DNA from 3 places in the Roseococcus sp. YIM B11640 genome. Region 1 is predicted to be linked to each of the others. Evidence: predicted binding sites of a transcription regulator. Region 1 holds the regulator's gene; each other region holds the start of a gene.

Region 1 (6,915 bases):
TCTCGGACCTCGCGGCCGGCCTGATTGGCGGCATGGGTTTCGCCCCCTCTGCCGATCTCGGCGAAGAGCATGGCGTGTTCCAGCCGAGCCATGGTACCGCCCCGGACATCGCCGGACAGGGAAAGGCGAACCCCACCGCAACAATCCTATCGGCCGCGATGATGTTGGACTGGCTAGCGACGCGTGGCGCGGGCCAAAAGCTGTCAGACGCTGCGGAAGAAGTCCGCGGTGCTGTGGACAAGGCTTTCCGGGAAGGCCTGCGGACAGCAGATATCGGCGGTAGTGCGGGAACCCTGGAGGCGACAAAGGCGATCCTCAACGCGCTTCCGTGATGTCTGGCACCAATATGGTCTAGAAGAACGTCGATCCTGAGATCGAGTGGCACCATCAACAGCAGGTCGCGATGGGCTCCTTCAAATCTAGAGCGGTGTTGCCCTGGCCTGGGGACAACCAACCACCGCCGCAGCCCTTCTGGTGTGGCCGGTCCGGAGCGGCAGACCGAAGCATCGTTGACGGCGGGCAGCACGATCATCTGCGATATGCCTGTCTTGCCGAAGCCCTGGGTCACGTCCTAGTGAGAGCAGCGGGCGTAAGCCGTTTTGGAGTTTGCTGAATGAGTGCATTGAAATCCCAAGCCCGCATTCATCGCCCGCCTCGTTCGGCGATGCAGTCAGGTCGAGCTAATACGCACGAGTGGGTATTGGAATATTCGCCCTCCGAGAGGCTGCGGATCGATCCGCTGACCGGTTGGCCCGGGTCGGGCCAAACGCGCAACCAACTTCGGCTTCGGTTCCCGACGGCTGAAGCGGCCATAGCCTACGCCAAGGCTCGTGGGATTTCCTTTGACCTGGAGATTCCGCCAAGTTCCAAGCCCATTAAGCCCAAGGTCTATGCGGATAATTTCCGTACAAATCGAGGGGAGAACTGGACTCACTGACGGAGTTCGCGCCCTTAGCTCAGTTGGATAGAGCAGGAGCCTTCTAAGCTTCAGGCCGGTGGTTCGAATCCACCAGGGCGCGCCAGAGCTACGCCTTGCCGGCGTAGCTCTTCTCCATTCCAGCCGCCGGGTCGGCTTGCGGGCCATATGGCATAATGGGGTACCGCAGCCCGGCCTTCGAAAGGCCGCGCAGCCCCTCGACAGCCCGCAGGAAATCGGCGGGCGGGCAAGCCATTAGCATCTCGTCGTCCGCTACGCCGCCATATCGGCGCTCCGCGTAGCAGGGCAGCGAGAGACAAACCGTTCGGTCGCGTAGAGCCCGGCCCCAGCTATCCGCGCAGGCACTCTCTCCCGTAATGGAAAAGTCGTAGCGCCTGTAGTTGCGCCATTGCAAGCCGTTGATAAACAGGATCATCTGCGCCGGATTTCCATAGAAAAGGCAGACATCCGGAGGGTCGAGCCGCCCACTGCGTAAGGGCGAAACCACCAGACCGTGATACTCAGGTGTCACGCGAGGCATTTGGGCTTGGTGGGCTGCCGCGGCTTCCCGATTCTCGAACCATACGCCGTCCATCTTACGGCCAGAGAGATAGAGGTCGGAAGGTTCGTTCAAACCGATAACGCCGCCACAATTGCTGAACTCGGGAACATTTTCGTGGGTGATTGCCAAGGTAAACCCCGCAAGCCGTGACTGGGTAACCAGCTGGCAGGTCGAGAAGCGCTTGCCCTTAGGCGGATAGCGGAGCCCCGGTACGGCCGCCATGCTGGCAGCGTCGCGGAAAAGTTTCATGCCGAATGGAAGGGTTCGCAACCGTAATAGGTCGGACAGCGCGTTGGCCAGTTCTGCTAGCTCAGCTCCCGTAGGGCCTAGTGCCTCACTTGATCCGTCGGCCATGGTGTGTCCTCCTTGTGATTGAAGCTAGGCTCGCATGAAGCCCGAGAAGGCGGAAGCGTCGAAGGAGGATAAGGGATGCGGCTCGGTCAAGCAGAAGCCGGTCGCCCTGGCGAAAGATTGCGGGCTCTAATAGCGAAGCATCGCCCCCTGATTGTGCCTGGCTGCTACAATGCGCTTTCGGCCCGTATCCTCGAGAATGCTGGCTTTGAGGCCGTTTATATGTCGGGTTACGGTACTTCTCTCGGAATGCTGGGCCTCCCCGACGCAGGGCTAGCTACGCTCACGGAAATGGCCTCAAACGCGAAGGCGATTGCATCGGCAGTTCGGGTACCGGTCATCGCCGATGCCGACACCGGGCATGGCAACGCCATTAATACGATCCGCTGTGTCGAGGAGTTCATCCGCGCTGGGGTGGCCGGAATTCATTTGGAAGATCAGGTCGCCCCCAAACGCTGTGGGCATGTCGCTGGACGTGAGGTGATTGGGCGAGCCGAAGCGGTAGCGAAGGTTCATGCTGCTAGCGAGACGCGAAAAGCTTTGGATCCGAGCTTTGTTTTGATCGCTCGCACCGATGCCCGGGGTGCCCATGGAGGTTCGCTGGAGGAGGCCATCTGGCGCGCTAACGCATTTCTGAATGCAGGCGCTGATCTCGCCTTTGTCGAAGGGCCAGCCAGTGTCGAAGAAGTTCGACGGATCACCACGGAGGTCCAAGGGCCGATATTTTACAATATGACCGGCATTTCTCCTCGCCTTTCCGCCGAGCAGATGTCTGATCTTGGCATAAGACTGTGCATACTTCCCGGTGCATTGCTCCGTCAGTCGATCATGGCGATGGCTGATCTAGCTGCGGAACTCCGGTCGGAGGGACCGTTGGCTGAACTAAGAATGGATGAGCGCTTTCGCCGACACGCCCTCGGGAACCTGCATGATTTTGCGGGTTTCGGACAGATCCGTGCATTGGAGGCCCGGTACCTACCTGCCGAGACGCAGGCGAAATACGAGTCCGGCCTGGGCCACCTACCGAATGCAGCGGCGGAGTGACATTGGGCGCGGGCCATGGCCTACTCACATCGTTCATGGATGACCAAGCTACACACTCGATCCCTTATGATCTGATCCGCCCGCCGCGGCAGACCCTGCCGCTTGTCTTCGCTTCGCCGCACTCCGGCCGGGACTATCCGGGCGAATTCCTTGCGTCCACGCGCCTCGATTCAGTTTCGATCCGTCGGAGCGAGGACGCTTTCGTCGACGAGCTTTTCTCAGCAGCGCCGAGATTCGGCGCCCCACTCCTGGCTGCGCGGTTCCCGCGCGCTTGGTGCGATGCCAATCGCGAGCCCTGGGAACTCGACCCCGGGATGTTCGACACCCCGCTCCCCAGCTGGGTGAACAGCGCGAGCCCCCGCGTCGGGGCGGGCCTCGGAACCATTGCGCGCGTTGTCGCGACGGGTGAGGCCATCTATAGGCACCGGCTGTCCTTTTGGGAGGCGGAGCGCCGCGTTCGGTCCTGCTGGGAGCCGTATCATGCCGCGCTTTCGTCCCTGATAGCCGAAACGAAAGCAAACTTCGGGTTCTGCCTGCTCGTGGACTGCCATTCCATGCCGGCCCATCCCGCTCAAGCCCTGGATCCTCCTGATTTCGTGCTGGGTGACGTGCACGGGACGACCTGCGCGCCGCGCGTCACGCGATATTTTGAACTTGGCCTTCAGCGAGCCGGATATCGCGTGCGTCGGAACGACCCGTATGCGGGCGGGTACATCACTCGCCATTACGGCCGCCCCCGAGAGGGCGTGCATGTGATTCAAATGGAGATTGCTCGGCCGCTCTATATGGACGAGCAACGGATTCAAAAAAGCCACGGCTTTTCCAAGGTGCAGACGGATCTTACCGCTCTGCTTCGCGGTCTGGCTGAAGAGGACTGGATCGGCCTAACCGCAAGGTCGTAATACCGCCCCATCAATACGATCGAAGCAGGCCTACCAGTCGCCCCTGCACCTGGACGCGGTCCGGACCAAAAATGCGTATTTCATGGTTTCGGTTTGCGGGCTCGAGCGCGACGGAATTGCCCCGCCGACGCAGCCTCTTCAGGGTGACTTCGTTCGAGTCCACCAGGGCCACCACGATATCCCCATTCTCCGCCGCATCGCCGCGACGGATAACAACCGTGTCGCCATCCAGAATACCTGCCTCAATCATGGAATCGCCGGCCACTTCAAGGGCGTAGTGTTCGCCCCCAGCAAGCATATGCATGGGGACATCGACAGTTTGCCCTTGGTCGCGCAACGCCTCGATCGGACTGCCAGCGGCGATGCGGCCGAATAGGGGCAAACTGATCGAATTCGGCTTATCTGCTTTTGGCACGCGTCCAAAGCGGGCCTGAACGACATTCCGCGTAGCGGCTTCATCGGCCTCATGATCCTGACGCGGCGGTACGATGCTGCCCGGTAGCCTCACCACTTCCAAGGCACGGGCCCGGTGGGCGCGGCGGCGCAAAAATCCACGATCCTCGAGCGCAGTAATAAGGCGATGAATGCCGGATTTCGACTTCAAGTCGAGCGCCGCCTTCATTTCGTCGAAGGATGGTGAAAATCCTGTTTGTTCAAGGTGTTGATTTATGAACATAAGCAATTCATGCTGTTTGCGCGTGAGCATCGCCGTCAACCTTCTCCCAAATCCGGGAGGTTCGATTCCCCACAGATGGAGCGAACAAACCGGAAACGTCAGATTTGTTCTAGGAAGGTTCTCCGGAATCGGTCAACCCAATTCCGCGGACGTGCTCGGCTTGGCGTCGGTGGATCGGACGTGAGAAATGCAGGGGATCCGATGCGGGAGAACGTAACCCTATTGATCGCTGGCCTTGGCTTTTCGGGCTTCGCAATCGCCCGCCTTGCGGCCATGAGGGGCATCGAAGTTATTGGATCTTCGCGGAACTACGATAAGCGGAAAGTTCCTCCGAATGTTGAGTGGGCGAGTTTTGACGATCCCGCTCCCTACGCGCGCGCGACGCACCTTCTGGCCTCCGTGCCACCCGGTGAGGATGGCGACCCTGTGCTAAGCGTTCATGGTGCTTCGATCCGCTCCGGAAACCTGCGATGGATCGGGTATCTCTCGACCACGGGCGTTTATGGTGATCGCGCGGGGAAATGGGTGGATGAAGCGACGGAAACCCGACCCGGTCAGGAGCGAAGCCGGCGACGAGTTCTGGCCGAGCAACAGTGGAATGCGATAGCTGACCGGCGGCCACTCGACGTCTTCCGGACAGCCGGTATCTATGGTCCAGGAAGAAGTGCGTTTGATGAATTGCGCGCCGGCAGGGCACGCTCCATTCGTCGGCCTCATCATGCCTTCGGGCGAATTCACCGCGATGACATCGCCCGGGCGGTGTTGTCAGCCATGGCCCGCCTCGGGGCTCGGCGGCGGATCCTCCATCTGGTGGACGATGAGCCGGCCGAGCCACGCGATGTGACGCTTGAGGCGGCGAGGCTGCTCGGTATGGAGCCACCACCCGACATTCCCTTCGAGCAGGCTTGGCAAGGCATGAGTGAGATGGGGCGCAGCTTCTGGAGCGAAAATCGCCGCGTCAGCAACCGCATGACGAAGGCTGAGCTCTGCCTCGAATGGGCCTATCCCAGTTTTAGGGAGGGGCTACGTGCCATCCTCGCCGAGGAGCGCACCCAGGGTCCGGCCGAGTAGTGCCAGGTTCTCGGGCGTTGAGAGGCGATGATCCCCATCCTTCACGAGGGTGACTTCTACATCACGCCCTTCGAGCCGATCCGCGATACGGAGGCTGTACTCCCAAGGGACGTCAGGATCCGCTTGACCATGAAGGAGCCTTACCGGAGCGTGAATCGCGATGGGTGCCCCGAGCAGCAGGTGCGATCTCCCATCTTCGATCAGCGCACGAGTAATGGGATAGGGAGGGCCATAGGCGCTTGGACGCAGCCATTGACCCCTTTCCATGATCTCCTCACGGATGGCGGGCGGAAAACTTGCCCACATTAGTTCCTCGGTAAAATCGGGTGCGGGTGCGAGGCCGATGAGCCCCGCAACTCTTTCCGGATGCCGCAGCGCCAGCAGCAGCGAGATCCAACCTCCCATGGACGAGCCGACCAGAATTTGCGGCCCTTGGGTGAGCTGTGTCAGCGCGAGCTCGGCGTCGGCCAGCCACGAACCTATGGTGCCGTCCTCGAAACGTCCGCCCGAGGCTCCGTGGCCGCTATAGTCGAACCGCAGATAGGCGCGCCCCCGCTTGCTGCACCATTCAGCGAGGAAGCTGGCCTTGCTTCCGGTCATGTCGCTATTAAAGCCGCCGAGAAAGACGACACCTATCCCCGTTCCATCAATCTGGCGATAAGCGAGCGGCCTCTCGCCCAGGGTGTTCTGACGCTCCTGCATGACGCCGGCATGGCATGGCAGGTTGCCCTCGTCCATGGGCGGGGATAGCAACGCGTCCGATGCCACCGCCACCTGCCATTCTTCAGGTTCTCCCCGAGCTGGATTCCGGCGGGGTCGAGCGCGGGACCTTGGAGATCGCCGAAGCGATACGGGACGCGGGCTTTCGATCGATTGTGGCGTCCGCTGGCGGGCGGCTCGTTCCCGAATTGGAGGCGCTGAACTGCCGTCATATCGCCCTGCCGCTTCGATCCAAGTCGCCCTGGCGGATCTGGCGCAATGCCCGGAGGCTGCGTCGGATCATCGAGGATGAGGGGGTTCGGATCGTTCATGCGCGGTCGCGGGCGCCGGCGTGGTCGGCCTGGTTCGCGGCCCGGCGTGCCGGCGTGCGATTTGTCACGACCTATCACGGAACCTATGGCGAGGGCTGGCCCGGCAAGCGGCTCTATAATTCCGTGATGGCCCGGGGCGATCGCGTGATCGCGATCAGCCAGCACATCGCCGCCCATATCCGCCGGATCTATGGCGAGCGGGCCATCCGCGTGATCCTTCGGGGCGTCGATCCGCGGCGCTTCGATCCGGCCCTGGTGTCGTTGGAGCGTGTGACCGCTCTGAGAAGTGGCTGGGCGATCGGGCAGCAGCCCGTTGTCCTCCTTCCCGCACGGATGACCAGGTGGAAGGGGCATGCCGTACT
Region 2 (6,915 bases), on a different contig from region 1:
CGTCGCGCTGCCGCCGGCGGCGCGGATCATGTCATCCGTCTCCTCGAGGCCGCCCTGGCTGCGCGCCGTGATCACCAGATGCGCGCCGAGCCCGGCCAGCGCCACGGCCGTCGCGCGCCCGATCCCGCGGCTCGCGCCCGTGACGAGCGCGACCTTGCCCTTCAGGTTCTGAGTGGTCACGCGCTGATCCTGAGCCTGCCGGTCTGCTCTTCGGGCGTATCGGCCCAATCGGTGAGCGGGATCGCGTACTCGCCGGTGAAGCAGGCGTCGCAGAAGGCGGGGTCGCGCGCGTCGCGGCCCTTGCGGCCGAGCGCGCGGTAGAGGCCGTCGATGGAGATGAAGGCGAGGCTGTCCACGCCGATCAGCTTCGCCATCTCCTCGAGGTCGTGCTTCGCGGCCAGCAGCTGCGAGCGCTCGGGCGTGTCGATGCCGTAGAAGCAGCTGTGCGTCGTCGGCGGCGAGGAGATGCGCATATGCACCTCGGCCGCGCCGGCCTGGCGCACCATCTCGACGATCTTCTTCGAGGTCGTGCCGCGCACGATGCTGTCATCCACGAGGATGACGCGCTTGCCCTCGAGCATCGGGCGGTTGGCGCTGTGCTTCAGCTTCACACCCAGATGCCGGATCTGGTCCGTAGGCTCGATGAAGGTGCGGCCGACGTAGTGGTTGCGGATGATGCCGAGCTCGAACGGAATGCCGGATTCGGTGGCGTAGCCCATGGCGGCGGGGACGCCGCTGTCCGGCACGGGAACCACGACATCTGCCGCCACCGCGCTCTCGCGCGCCAGCTCGGCGCCGATGCGCTTGCGGGTGTCGTAGACCGGCGTTCCCTCGACCACCGAATCAGGGCGGGCGAAGTAGATGTACTCGAAGATGCAGAAGCGGTTCTCGGTGTTCGGGAAGGGCTTCACGGAGCGGATGCCGCTGTCGTCGATCACGACGATCTCGCCCGGTTCGATGTCGCGCACGAATTCCGCGCTGACGATGTCGAGCGCGCAGGTCTCGCTCGCGAGCACCCAGCCATCGTTGAGGCGGCCCAGCACCAGCGGGCGCACGCCCATCGGGTCGCGCGCACCGATGAGGCCGCCATTGTGGAGCGCCACCAGCGAATAGGCGCCCTGAACCTGCTTCAGCGCGTCGATCAGCCGGTCCAGCACCGTCGAGTAGAGGCTGATGGCGATGAGGTGGATGAACACCTCGCTGTCCGTGCTGGACTGGAAGAGGCAGCCGCGGCGCACCAGCGCGCGCTTCAGCGCGGCCGCATTGGTGAGGTTGCCGTTGTGGCCCACGCCGAAGCCGCCGAACTCGAAGTCGGCGAAGAGCGGCTGCACGTTGCGCAGCGCCGTCTCGCCCGTCGTGGCGTAGCGGTTGTGGCCGATCGCGGCGCGGCCCGGCAGGCTGTTCATCACCTTGGCGTCGCCGAAGATGTCGCCGACGAGGCCGAGGCCCTTATGCGTGTGGAAGATGCCCGCATCATCCAGCGTCACGATGCCCGAGGCTTCCTGGCCGCGATGCTGCAGGGCATGCAGGCCGAGGGCGGTCAGCGCCGCCGCGTCCTTGTGCCGCCAGACGCCGAAGACGCCGCATTCCTCGTGGAATTTGTCGTCGTCCGAGAGGGGCAGGGACATGGGGGGCGACCTCTAGGTTCGAGAGCGGGCAGGCGGACGCATCAGATCCTCCTGCGTCGGCTCGCGGCGTTCCGGGGGCGCCGCGATGCGGGGGCGATACTCCTCCGGCATCAAGGCCACAACCCATCTTGCGAGATCGACGACAAGAGGAAGCGCGCGGGCTTCACGCACCGCTTCGGGCCATCGTTCCACGGCGGGGACCACGAGTCCCGCGAGAACATAGGCCAAAGCAGCGATAAAGGCCCCGCGAACCAACCCAAATATGGCACCCAGGGAGCGGTCTACACCCCCCAGCGGGCTGCTCTGGACGCGACCCGCCAATGCGTGGATCACAAGCTTCAGCACCACCAGCACGACGAGGAAGACCACGCCGACGGCCACGCCATCGGCCAGCCAGTCGGGCTCGACCGTGCCTTCCATCATCGCCGCCAGCGGCTCCCGCAGGGCGAAGGCGGCGAAGGCGGCGCCGATCCAGGCGGCGACACCCAGGAATTCCCGCACGAAGCCGCGCAGGAAGGAAAGGATGGCGGAGACCACCATCACGATGAGGAGTATGCCATCCGCCCAGGTCATGCACCGCTGGCTATACAGGGCTCCAACGATTCGTGTGAGTCCCGGGCCTTCCTGGGGGCTTCCCGGGTTACCGCGCCGTCACGCCCGCGCCTTCTCCCGCTTGAGGGTTCCGGCCGCGAAGGGAGCGACGAGGTCTGCCAGATGGCCGATCTCGGTGAGCTTGAGCCCCTCCATCGGCGCCGGCGCCTTGTTGCCGCGCGCGACCCGGCGCGGCAGCACGGCCGCGCCGAAGCCCAGCTTCTGCGCCTCCCGCAGCCGCAGCTCGGCCTGCGAGACCTGCCGGATCTCGCCGGAAAGCCCGACCTCGCCGAAATAGACGGCGTCCGGGTCCGTCGGCCGGTCCGTGATGGCGGAGACCAGGGCCGCCGCCACCGCCATGTCCGCCGCGGGCTCGTTGATGCGCAGGCCGCCGGCGATGTTCAGGTAGACGTCCGCCTGCGCGAAGGTGAGGTTGCAGCGCGCCTCCAGCACCGCCAGCAGCATGGAGAGCCGCCCGCCCTCCCAGCCCACGACCTGGCGCCTGGGACTGCCGCCATTGCTGGGCGAGAGCAGGGCCTGCACCTCCACCAGCACGGGCCGCGAGCCCTCCATCCCCGCGAAGACGGCGCTGCCCGAGATGTTGCCCCGGCGTTCGGCGAGGAAGAGAGCCGAGGGGTTGGTGACCTCGACCAGCCCGCCCTCGGTCATCTCGAAGACGCCGATCTCGTCGGTGGCGCCGAAGCGGTTCTTGGTGGCGCGCAGGATGCGGAACTGGTGGCCCCGGTCGCCCTCGAAGTAGAGCGTGGCGTCGACCATGTGCTCCAGCACGCGTGGGCCGGCGAGCGTGCCCTCCTTCGTTACATGGCCGACCAGAACCAGCGCGAAGCCGCGCGCCTTGGCGCAGCGGATCAGCTCGAAGGCGCAGGTGCGGACCTGGGCGACGGTGCCGGGCGCCGAATCCAGCGCGTCGAGCCACATGGTCTGGATGGAATCGATGATGACGAGGGAGGCGTCCTTCTCGGCCTCGAGGCTCGCGATGATATCGCGGAGCGCGGAAGCCGCCGCCAGCGCCAGCGGCGCCTCAGCGAGGCCGAGGCGCCGCGCGCGCAGTCGCACTTGGGCCACCGCCTCCTCGCCCGAGATGTAGAGGACGCGCTTGCCCGCGCTCGACATGCGCGCGGCCGCCTGCAGGAGGATGGTGGACTTGCCGATGCCCGGGTCGCCGCCCACCAGCACGGCCGAGGCTGGGACGAAGCCGCCGCCCAGCACGCGATCCAGCTCGGCGATGCCCGTCAGGTGGCGCGGAGGCGGCGCGGATTCTCCGGCCAGCCCCACCAGCTCGATCCCGCGCCCGGGGGGCGCCTTGCCGGCGGGGCCGGGCCCGCGCGGGCCCACCGCTTCCTCGGTGAGGGTGTTCCATTCGCCGCAGGCGTCGCAGCGCCCCTGCCATTTGGGGAAATCGGCCCCGCAGGACTGGCAGACGAAGCGGGTGCGATCCTTGGCCATGAACAGAACGTATCAAGAACACAAGCCGCGCCGCAAGGGCGGGGAACGATAGGTTACGTCTATCGTGTCGTCTCGTTTCTTGGATTGGAGCCTATCGTCGGGCGCCGTTAGTTTTTCCTCATCGGACAGAACCGATCAACCCGATGGAAAGGAACCTCTGAGATGAAGACCTTCATGATGGCCACCGCGATCGCCGCCGCCACCCTGGGCATGACGGCCCTGCCCATGCGCGACGCCGCCGCACAAACCGCCCCCGCCAGCTACTGCCACAACCGCATCCAGGCTGTGAGCTTCTACGGCTCCGTGGCCAGCGACGGCCGTACCAGCACGGTGTCCTACTACGTGATCCTGCAGAACCGGACGGGCGAGCCGGTGCATTTCGCGGTGGCCTTCAACGCCACCCAGGCCCAGAACCGCCCTAACGGCACCATGTTCAGCACGCTGGGTCCCTGGGGCAACTCAGGCCCAATTTTGCTGGGCATCGATCGCTTCAACAACCCGAGCGGCTCTGGCGCGTTGAGCAATGTGTACGACCTGCCGCCCGCCACCCAGGTGGTGTGCCGCTAGGCCAAGAAAGAACTGCCGCCGCGCTGCCTCCCCCAACCCTGGCGCGGCGGACTTTGCCCCGGCGGGGTTCCCCCCACTCCCCGCCCCGCCGGGGCTCTTTCCCATCCCGAATTTATTTGCGAACGCGCGCCACCGGGGCGCGCGCTTTGCCGCATGGCTGCGGCCAGGCCGTCCGGCCTCTCCGGGGGCTTGTCACGATCGTTACTTGCCGACAGGGTCCAGAACGCCCCAGAAGAGCAACGGCTCCCAAAGGCCCCCAGAGGCATTATATGAAACGAACTGATATTTCTGTTGCCGCCGCCATGGAGCAGGGGTCGAACAACTTTGACTTGATACGGCTTATCGCGGCACTGACCGTGCTGATCAGCCATAGCTTCTCCCTTATTTCATCTCCGCATGAACCCTTCATTCGTTACCTGGGCAATTACGACAGTGGCGGCGGCCTTGCCGTCTCAATTTTCTTCTTCATCAGCGGGTTCCTTATATACCGCTCATCTGAGCGGCATAATATGGCCACCTATATGAAATCTCGCGCCCTGCGAATTATGCCAGGGTTACTGGTCTGCCTCATATTTACAACATTTATTGTAGGACCAATTTTTACAAATCTAAGCTTGGGAAATTATTTCACCAATTCGGAAACCCATAACCATCTTCTAGGCTTTTTTGTTTTTAATATTACGACCACACTACCCGGCGTTTTTTCTAATTTACCGATTCCCGCCGTTAATGGAAGCCTCTGGACACTGCCGATTGAGGCGACGTTCTATTTGTTGTTTCCCGTTTTTCTTTCTTTAGGTCTTATCAACGGGAGAACTCTGCTGTTGTGCGCTATTTTAGCGATAGGCTCTTACGTCGTCTTGCCCGCCTATTTGCCGCCAGAATTTGGCGTGCTTAGGTCCATACAATTTTTCCCCGCCTTAAGAATGTTTTGCTTTTTCACGATGGGCGCATGCTATTGGGAATTTCGCGACCGAATTAAACTTAGCGCAGGAACAGTGGCGTGCTTCGCGATTCTTCTCTATCTCGGAATATACAGCCCGGCCAAGTTCATCATTTACGTGCTCAGCGTGGGATATTTGGTCATGTACTTTGGCTTGGCTTTTCCCATCAAATTTGCGTTGGGACAAAGGGTGGGTGATATCTCTTACGGAACCTATCTGTATGCTTTCCCGGTACAGCAGGCTGTCATTACTGTGTTCGGGGCATCGATCGGCGCCCTCGGAGTTTCCGCCATCGCCGCTCCTATTGCCATGGGCTTGGGGTATCTCTCCTGGCGCTTCGTGGAGAAGCCTTTTCTCCAAATCCGGCACGCCATTCCCTCCTATGATAACGATTGGAACCGCGTGCGATAATAATTGCCCCGGGCATCGGTCCCGTACCCCTGCCCGAACCTGGGCCGAAGGTGCGGGCGCGGGCTTCTCTTTTTTCAGCATGCCTCCTGATAACGAGGTGCGAGAGATGTATATGCACAGTATGCACCGCGAGGCTCTCCGCACCCAGGATGTCGAATCGGCCTGCACCGCCATCAGTGCCGATTGCCTGGCTTTCGCCGCGCGCCGGGCGGCAAATCTGATTTCACGTGTCTATGCCCTCCACCTCTCGCCGTCGGGGCTGGAGCCTTCGCAGTTCCTCATCCTGAACGTCGTGGCCTCCCACAGCACGGGCTCCGCGCGCGAGTTGGCGGACCGTCTGGGCATCGAGCGGTCGACCCTGACGCGAAACCTCGCGCGGCTGCTGGAGGGTGGGCTGCTCGTCTCAGCACCCGGCGAGGGACGGCGCATCACCTATCGCCTGACGCCCGCCGGACGGGAGAAGCTGGCCGAAGCCCTCCCTCTCTGGGCCGCGGCGCAGGCGGCCGTGACCGCCAGGCTTCGCCCGGGCGTGGCCGAGGCAGCGCGGGATTCGCTCGATGAGCTGCACGGTGCCGCCGCCGAGCTGATCGACAAGGCGCCGGCCTAGCCTTCCCGCAGCGCGGCCCCGGCCGCGAGAGGCGCCAGCGGCGCGGCAAGGGCCAGCAGCGCGGCCTCCAGCAACAGATAGGGCTGCGCCGCCATCCCCTCCGCCGCCGCCGAGATCGCGGCGGCGCCGAAGATGATGGCGGGAATGCCCAACGGCAGCACGAGCAGCGGCAGCAGCACGCCGCCGCGCCGCGCGCCCAGCGTCAGCGCCGCGCCCGCCGTGCCCAGCAGGGAGAGAAAGGCCGAGCCCAGCGCCAGCGCCGCCACCGCCACGCCCCAGGCCTCCACGGGCAGGTTCAGCAACGCGGCCGCCACGGGCGTCGCGGCCATGAGCGGAACGCCCGTGGTGATCCAGTGCGCCAGCGCCTTCACCGCCGCGATCGCCGCAGGGTGCAGGCCGCTCAGCAGCAATTGATCCAGAGAACCATCCTCGGCCTCCGCGCCGAAGAGACGATCGAGCGGCAGCAGCGCCGCCAGCAGCGCGGCGGCCAGCATCGCGCCGGGCGCGAGCTGCGAGAGCAGCTCCGGCGAAGGCCCCGTGCCGAAGGGGAACAGCGCGGTCACCAGCACGAAGAACATCACGGCGGAAAGCGTGTCCGCCGGATGGCGCAGGGCCAGGCGCAGCTCGCGCCGGAGAAGGGCGATCACAGGCGCAGTTCCCGGCTGTCCGGCAGCGGCAGCGGCAGATGCGTCGCCGCGAT
Region 3 (6,915 bases), on a different contig from region 1:
TCCCAGCGCTGGCCCTCCCAGCCGACCGCGCCCTCGGCGGCGGCGATGAAGGCATCGCTCGCGGTAGCTACCGTGGGATTGGCGCTGTTGAGGCGCAGCGTCGCCTTGCCCTCGCTGGCGCCGATGAGCGTGGACTCCAGCGTGAAGCCCGGCGCGCCCCGGAACAGCAGGCGCAGCGCGCGGGCCAGGCGGGGCTGCGGCTCGACCGCGACGACGCGTGCGCCCAGGCGCAGGAAGCTTGCCGCGCGGTCGCCGACGTGGCTGCCGATATCGAAGCCCAGCTCGCCGCCCGCGAGGAAGCGGCGGTGGAATTCATCGAGCGCCGGGCGCCGCTCCGGCGCGTGGTAGAGCCGGAGGCTGCGCCCGATCGCCGAGCTCAAGGGTGGAAGACCAGCGCGGCCCCCGCCGCATGCGAGGGCGGGACCATCAGCGCGCCGTCCGCGAGCTCCTGGAGCGGCAGCTTGCCGAGCAGAGCGCGCACGGCGGCATTCCCGTCCGAGGTCTGCACGTAGATGCCCGCCATGAAGGGCAGGGCGGGGATGGCGACGCCGGGGAAGGTGCCGGGCAGGTCCCCGGGCGAGAGGATGGCGACGCGCGTCTCCATCGCCGGCGCCTCCGGCCCCGCGACGCGTGCGCCGCCTGGGAAGCGCAGCAGGAAGCCGCCTTCCTGGCGCGGCTCCAGCACCAGTCCCGTCAGCTTGGAGAGGCGCGCGGCGCTGGAGGCGGCATCGGCGCTCACCAGCACCATTTCCGTCAGCGCATCGGCCTTGTTCGCATGCCCCATCCAGCGCGGCTGCCAGACCAGCTCGGGCGTCACGTGCTGGATGAGCTGCAGGCGTCCCTCGGGTGCGTCCGGGTAGGGCAGGCGGGAGAATTTCGCGATGGGTCCGCCAGCCTCCACTGGGCGCTGAAGATGCGCGACGCCGGCGATCTCGATGCCGCCGCGCCGCATGCGCGCGAGGTTCGCCTCCGCATCGTCCATGCCGAGCGCGAGGATGTGCAGCCCCTCGTAGCGGTCCGAGAACTTGCCGACATCATTGTCGAACAGTCCCGGCTCCAGGATGCCCAGCAGTTCGATATAGCCGTGGCGCAGGAAGGCGCAGCGATTGCCGCTGCCGTAGAGCTCCACGGGGCCCCCGGGCGTGCGGCGGCCCGATTGCTGCGCGATGGGCGAGAGCGCGAAGCCCAGCGCCTCGAAGGCGTCCGTCATCGGCGTCAGCGCGCGCGCGCAGATGCCGACATGGTCCAGGGCGAGAGCGGTGCTGGCCATGCTCAGGCGATATCCTCGTATTTGGGCAGCAGCCATTCGGCGGGCTCGCCGCGCGCCTCGTCGTACCATTGCGTGACGAGCGGATGCGCGCGTACGGCGTCGATATAGCGTCGGCTCGCCGCGGAGAGCTCGGGTTGCCAGGTGAGGAAGCGTGCGCAGACCGGCGCGAACATCACATCGGCATTGGTGAATTCGGCGCCGAAGAGGAAGGGGCCGCCATATTGGCCGAGGCATTCGGCCCACAGGCTTTCGATGCGCGAGATATCGGCCAGCGCCCCCTCGGTGCGGCCCCGGCCGGGGAACTCGCGGCCCACATTCATGGGCATGGCCATGCGCAGCTCGCGAAAGCCCGCATGCATCTCCGACGCCACGCTGCGCGCATGGGCGCGTGCGGCGGTATCGGATGGCCACAGCTTCGGCGCGATCTCGGCGCAGTATTCGCAAATGGACAGGCTCTCCCACACGCGGGCGCCGCGATGCTCGAGATAGGGCACGAAGCCGGCGGGCGTCGCCGCCTTGATCGCGGGCGTGCTTCCGCCCGCGAGCGGAATGACCGTGACCTCGACATCGAGCTTCGCGAGCGTGACGGGCAGCCAGCCGCGCAGCGACCAGGACGAATAGCGGCGATTGCCGATGACGAGGCGGCCTTCGGCCATGTGGGCGTATCCCTGAAGCGACTCGCGCAATTTGCCATGGCGCGGCGGATCGCGAAATCACCGGAAAGGGTGGCGGCACCCCCGGGGCTCGGATTACCTCGTGCTGTGATTCGCGCTCTCGCCCTGCTCGTCGCCGTGGCGGTGCCCGTCATGGGGCCGGCCTCGGCGCAGGATCCCGCCGCGGCCCGCCGTGCGGCGGAGGCCGAGCGCGCGGCCGCGATCCGCGCTGCAGAGCAGGCGCAGGAAGCGGCCACGCAGGAAGCACGCCTGGCCGCCGAGCGCGTGGCCGGCGCCGCCCGCGTGCAGCAGGCCGAGCGCGAGGCCGAGGACGCGACCGAGCGCGTGGAAGCGGCCCGCCGCGGCGCCGAGGAAGCGCGGGCGGAACAGCAGCGCCTCGCCGCCGAGATCGCGCCGCTCATTCCCATGCTTATGCGTATCGCGACGCAGCCGGCGCCGCTGCTGCTGGCCGCGCCACTCTCGCCCGAGGAGGTGATGCTCAGCCTCGGCGCGATCCGCATGACTCTGCGCGAGGCGCGCGAAAAGGCGGCGCTGCTGCGCGAGAGCGAGGCGCGCGCGACGCGGGAGGCGGTCGTGCTCATGCGCGAGCAGCGGCGGTTGGCCCAGGCCCGCGCGCAGGCCGAGCAGGCTTCCGTGGCGCTGGATGCCCAGCTCATCGCCGCGCGGCAGGTGCTGGCCGAGCGCAACGCCGCCGAACGCCAGGCGGCCAGCCGTGCGGAGGCCGCCGTGCGCCGCGCGCGCAGCCTCGAGGAGGCACTGGCCCGGCTGGAGCGCGAACAGGCGGAAGAGGCCCGCCGCGAGGCCGAGGAAGCGAAGCGCGAGGCCGAGCGGGCTCGCCAGCGCGCCGCCGCCACGGCAACCGCCGCCGCAACGTCGCGCCCGGTTCCCCAGCCCGCGCCGCGAGCCACCGCGGAGCCCGCGAGCGGAATGCCGGTTGCCGGCCAGCTCATCCGCGAATTCAACGCGCCGGGCGAGGGCGGGCCGGCGCGCGGGCTCACCTTCGCGGCGCAGCCGGGCGCGCGCGTGACGGCGCCCTGCGGCGGCAGCGTGGCCTTCGCCGCGCCCTTCCGCAGCTATGGTCGCATGGTGATCCTGGATTGCGGCGGCGGGCAGCACCTCGTCCTCGCCGGGATGGACCGGCTGGACGTCAGTGGCGGCCAGCGCGTGCGCGCGGGCGAACCGGTGGGCGTGCTGCCCGGCACGAACCGCCCCACGCTCTATGTCGAGCTCCGGCGGCGCGGCGAGGCGGTGGATCCGCGCCCCTGGTTGCGGGCGGGCGCTTGACGTGAGGGCAGGGGCGGGCCATCGCGGGTGGCTCAGTACAAGGAACAGTCCATGCCGCAGCCCGCACACCCCGCCGCCGTGAACGGCCTCACCCTCGCGCAGGCCGAGAAGATCGCCGATGCGGCGCTGGCCAAGGGGCGCGAACTCGGGCTGCTGCCGCTTTGCGTGCAGGTGCTGGACGCGGGTGGGCATGTGAAGGTGACCAAGCGCGAGGACGGGGCGAGCCTCGGCCGGCCCGAGGTCGCGATGGGCAAGGCCTACGGCGCGCTGGCCATGGGCTTCGGCACGCGCGAGCTGGCGCGCCGCGCCCAGGCCATGCCGGGTTTCACGAATGCGTTGTCGGACCTGACGGGCGGCCGCGCCGTGCCGGTTCCGGGCGGCGTGCTGGTGCGCGATGCGAACAACGTGCTGCTGGGCGCGGTGGGCATCTCGGGCGACGCCTCGGTGAAGGATGAAGAAGCTTGCATCGCGGGCATCGAAGCGGCGGGCCTCGTCGCGGACCACGGCGACCCGGCCTAAACGCAAGATTCCTAGGTCATAACGGCGCCGAAGCTGACGGCGAATACCGGACGGCGCGGACGCGGCCGACCTTCGGGTTGGCGCCGCCTCCGCGCGAAGGCGAGCGTGCCGAACGCGCGCCCGGTGCCTGAGGGCGCCAGAATTATTGGCTTGCCCACAAGATCCGATGCACCCAGGCGACGTCCGGGAGCTCGAAGCTGTAGTCCGGATGGGCCGGATTCAGGCTTGAGAGTTCGATCCGCTTGGCGCTCTGCCGCTTGAGCTCCTTGGCCATCACCTCGCCCAGGCGCGTGCGGACTACCACGCGGTCGCCGCGGCGCACGGGCGCGGCCGGCGAGACGATCACGAGATCGCCGTCGCGGAACACCGGTTCCATGGATTCGCCCGAGATCTCGAGCGCATAGGCGTTCGGGTCGCTGATGTCGGGCAGGCTGATCTCGTCCCAGCTGCCGCCCACCGGGAAGCCGCCATCGTCGAAGAAGCCCTCACCCCCGGCCTGTGCGAGGCCGATGAGGGGAATGCGCCGCGAGGGCCGCGTGCCGCGGCCGCTCGGCAGTGCTGCCTGGCCCGAAACCAGGGCCGCGAAGCCCTCGATACCCGCACCCGTTGCCTGCAGCACCTTCGCCACACTTTCCGTGGAAGGCCAGCGCGCGCGCCCATCCGGACCGATGCGTTTCGAGGGGTTGAAGGCCGTGGGGTCTAGCCCCGCGCGCCTGGCGAGGCCACTGGCCGAAAGCCCGTTCTCGGCCGCGAGCGAGTCGATCGCCCGCCAGATGTCATCGTGACGCATGCATACAAGATCATAGGTGTTCCGTCCGAGTGCAATAGGAAAAAGTTGCTTTATCTGCTTGTCGCTCCTGCAACCTCCGGTTATGTTCTCGTTATGTTCTCATTTCTGTTCCCCCCAGGAGCCTAACCGGAATGCATGCCTCTCCCCGTTCCTCCGCCGCCCCCATCCTCGCCGCCATGACCAAGGCGGAGCCTTTCGCCTCGGCCGACGAGGCCTGGTTCTGGACCATGTCCGCGTTGGTCGCGCGGCGCGACGGCGCGCGTTTCGCGGCCGGCAAGGGCAGCGTCGTCCGCCCCTGCGAGCCAGACGATGTGGTGAAATGCCTCGACCGCCTGTACCGCCAGCGTCGCATCGAACTCGCGCATGCGCGGGTCATGCGGATCTGGGGCGAGCGGGGCTCCGCGCCCTCGCCGCGCTACCCGCGCGAGCGGGGGGATTACCGCCTCTGGCGGGAAGCGATGAACCGGCTGGAATGGCCTTTGCGGGTGAAGGGAATCGTCGCCGGCGTCCCGGCCGTGCCGGAGGAAGGCGCCGAAATCGTGCCGTTCCCCGGCTCCCTCGCATGACATCCGCGACGCCGGTGGCCCGGCCGGGTCACCGCCGGCCCGCGAGCGGGCAGCGGGCCTGGATCGTCTTCGTGGGCCGCGCCGACCACCTTTGGCAGCGGCTGTTGCGGCCTGGATTCCGGCACTGCTTCGCGGCCCTGGAGGACTCGCGGGGCTGGTCGGTGCTGGACCCGATGACGGGCCGACTGCTGCTGGCCCGGCTCGATGTTCCGGCGGGCTATGACCTGCCGGGCTTCTATCGCCGCGCCGGGCTTCTCCCGGTGGGGCCGTTCGTGGTTCCCGAGAGCGTGGGCGGCTGGGGGTTCGGCGTCCTGCCGCTCAACTGCGTATCCGTATGCCGGGCGGTACTCGGCCGTTCCGCGCCGATGGCATGGACTCCGCACGGGCTTTTCCGGGGTCTCCGGAAAATCGAGAAACTAGGAATTTATTCTTGACGTGCGCCGGAGGTTCCGCTACAAACACCTTCATCAAGGGGCGATTTGCGCCTTGAGCTTCTCCTCCCCTCCCCAACTCGATCGGCCTGCCGGAACCCCTCCGGCGGGCCGTTTTTTCTTCCGGCCCGCCCAAGGAGTCGCCCGCGCATGGCATCCCTCTTCCGCGCCCCCAAGCCCGTGGTCGTCGCGCCCCCGAAGGCCCAGACGGCCGTCACGCAGCAGGTGGCCGCGGCCAATACCGACGCCGCCGAGAAGTCGGCCGCCGAAGAGGCCCGGGTCGAGTCCCGCAACCGTGCCCGCTCCGGCATCGTGGGCACCATCGCGACCTCCGCGCGCGGCGTGCTGAGCGACCCGGCCATCCTGACCACCCGCAAGTCGCTCCTCGGCGAGTGAGGCCCATGACCCCGAAGCAGATCCTCGCGCGCCACGACGGCGCGCTGGCCCGGCGCCGCCCGCATGAGGCCGGCTGGGCCGATGCCTATTCCCATGTGCTGCCTTCGCCGGGCGAGGCCGCGAGCCTCTTCGACGCGACGGCGGCCGATGCGGCGGAACAGCTCGCCGCCTCGCTGCTGGCCGAGCTGACGCCGCCCTGGTCGCGCTGGTTCGGCCTGGCGCCCGCGCGTGCCGCCGCCGATGCCTCGCCCGAGCAGGCAGCCGCGCTCGAGGATGTGGCGGGCATCCTGCAGTCCCATCTCGACCGCTCGAACTTCGCCGTCGAGATGCACCAGGCCTTCCTCGACCTGGTCATCACCGGCACGGGCGTGATGCTGGTGGAGGAAGCACCCCCTGGTGAGACCTCTGCCCTGCGGTTCAGCGGCGTGCCGGTCCGCACGGCCATCCTGGAGGAGGGCGCTTCCGGGCGGCTCGACACCGTGTTCCGTGAGATGCGCCTCACCGTCGCCGAGCTGCTGCGCCGCTTCCCCTTCGCCGAGCTGCCCCGCGAGATCGAGCGGGAGGCGGCGCAGACCGAGGGCAATCCGCCACGCCACCGCGTGATCGAGGCGGTATGGCCCGACGCTGGCGGCCACCGCTACGCCGCCGTGCTGGATCTGCCGGAGCCGGCGTTGCTGGCCCAGGGCCGCTTCGCCGACGCACCCTTCATCGCGTTCCGCTGGCTGAAGGCGCCCGGCGAGATCTACGGCCGCGGCCCCGTCATCAAGGCGCTGCCCGATATCCGTACCGCCAACCGCGTGGTTGAGCTGGTGCTGAAGAACGCCTCCATCGCCGCGACCGGCATCTGGCAGGCCGAGGATGACGGGGTGCTCAACCCTGCCACCGTGCAGCTCACGCCCGGGGCGATCATCCCCAAGGCGCCGGGCAGCGCGGGCCTCACGCCGCTCGCGGCGCCGGGCAGCTTCGACGTCTCGCAGCTCGTGCT

Evidence for each region. Region 1 encodes LexA, which represses DNA repair genes until DNA is damaged. Its sites were predicted from a motif close to TGTTCTANNTANGTTC; they were not measured.
Region 2: radA (DNA repair protein RadA) is a predicted target of LexA. The motif match lies at 3,692-3,707, and genes of this name have one in related genera.
Region 3: WJM96_RS05630 (S24 family peptidase) is a predicted target of LexA. The motif match lies at 4,621-4,636, and genes of this name have one in related genera.

What each region holds. Positions count from the first base shown of each region.
Region 1 covers NZ_JBBJOZ010000004.1:165,013-171,927, forward strand. Annotated here, with positions in the region: gene WJM96_RS17205 (isocitrate/isopropylmalate dehydrogenase family protein) at 1-332, shown strand, start outside; gene WJM96_RS17210 (NADH dehydrogenase ubiquinone Fe-S protein 4) at 614-937, shown strand; tRNA gene WJM96_RS17215 (tRNA-Arg) at 946-1,022, shown strand; gene WJM96_RS17220 (DUF169 domain-containing protein) at 1,026-1,832, opposite strand; gene WJM96_RS17225 (isocitrate lyase/PEP mutase family protein) at 1,908-2,873, shown strand; gene WJM96_RS17230 (N-formylglutamate amidohydrolase) at 2,909-3,775, shown strand; gene lexA (transcriptional repressor LexA) at 3,786-4,481, opposite strand; gene WJM96_RS17240 (SDR family oxidoreductase) at 4,653-5,522, shown strand; gene WJM96_RS17245 (alpha/beta hydrolase) at 5,475-6,260, opposite strand; gene WJM96_RS17250 (glycosyltransferase family 4 protein) at 6,284-6,915, shown strand, end outside.
Region 2 covers NZ_JBBJOZ010000001.1:449,028-455,942, reverse strand. Annotated here, with positions in the region: gene WJM96_RS02360 (SDR family NAD(P)-dependent oxidoreductase) at 1-180, opposite strand, end outside; gene purF (amidophosphoribosyltransferase) at 177-1,628, opposite strand; gene WJM96_RS02350 (CvpA family protein) at 1,641-2,201, opposite strand; gene radA (DNA repair protein RadA) at 2,280-3,686, opposite strand; gene WJM96_RS02340 (hypothetical protein) at 3,849-4,253, shown strand; gene WJM96_RS02335 (acyltransferase family protein) at 4,523-5,608, shown strand; gene WJM96_RS02330 (MarR family winged helix-turn-helix transcriptional regulator) at 5,715-6,215, shown strand; gene ccmB (heme exporter protein CcmB) at 6,212-6,862, opposite strand; gene ccmA (heme ABC exporter ATP-binding protein CcmA) at 6,859-6,915, opposite strand, start outside.
Region 3 covers NZ_JBBJOZ010000001.1:1,101,692-1,108,606, forward strand. Annotated here, with positions in the region: gene WJM96_RS05605 (FkbM family methyltransferase) at 1-380, opposite strand, end outside; gene WJM96_RS05610 (VOC family protein) at 377-1,270, opposite strand; gene WJM96_RS05615 (glutathione S-transferase) at 1,273-1,926, opposite strand; gene WJM96_RS05620 (murein hydrolase activator EnvC family protein) at 2,032-3,228, shown strand; gene WJM96_RS05625 (GlcG/HbpS family heme-binding protein) at 3,280-3,747, shown strand; gene WJM96_RS05630 (S24 family peptidase) at 3,890-4,537, opposite strand; gene WJM96_RS05635 (hypothetical protein) at 4,669-5,103, shown strand; gene WJM96_RS05640 (hypothetical protein) at 5,100-5,537, shown strand; gene WJM96_RS05645 (hypothetical protein) at 5,685-5,930, shown strand; gene WJM96_RS05650 (portal protein) at 5,936-6,915, shown strand, end outside.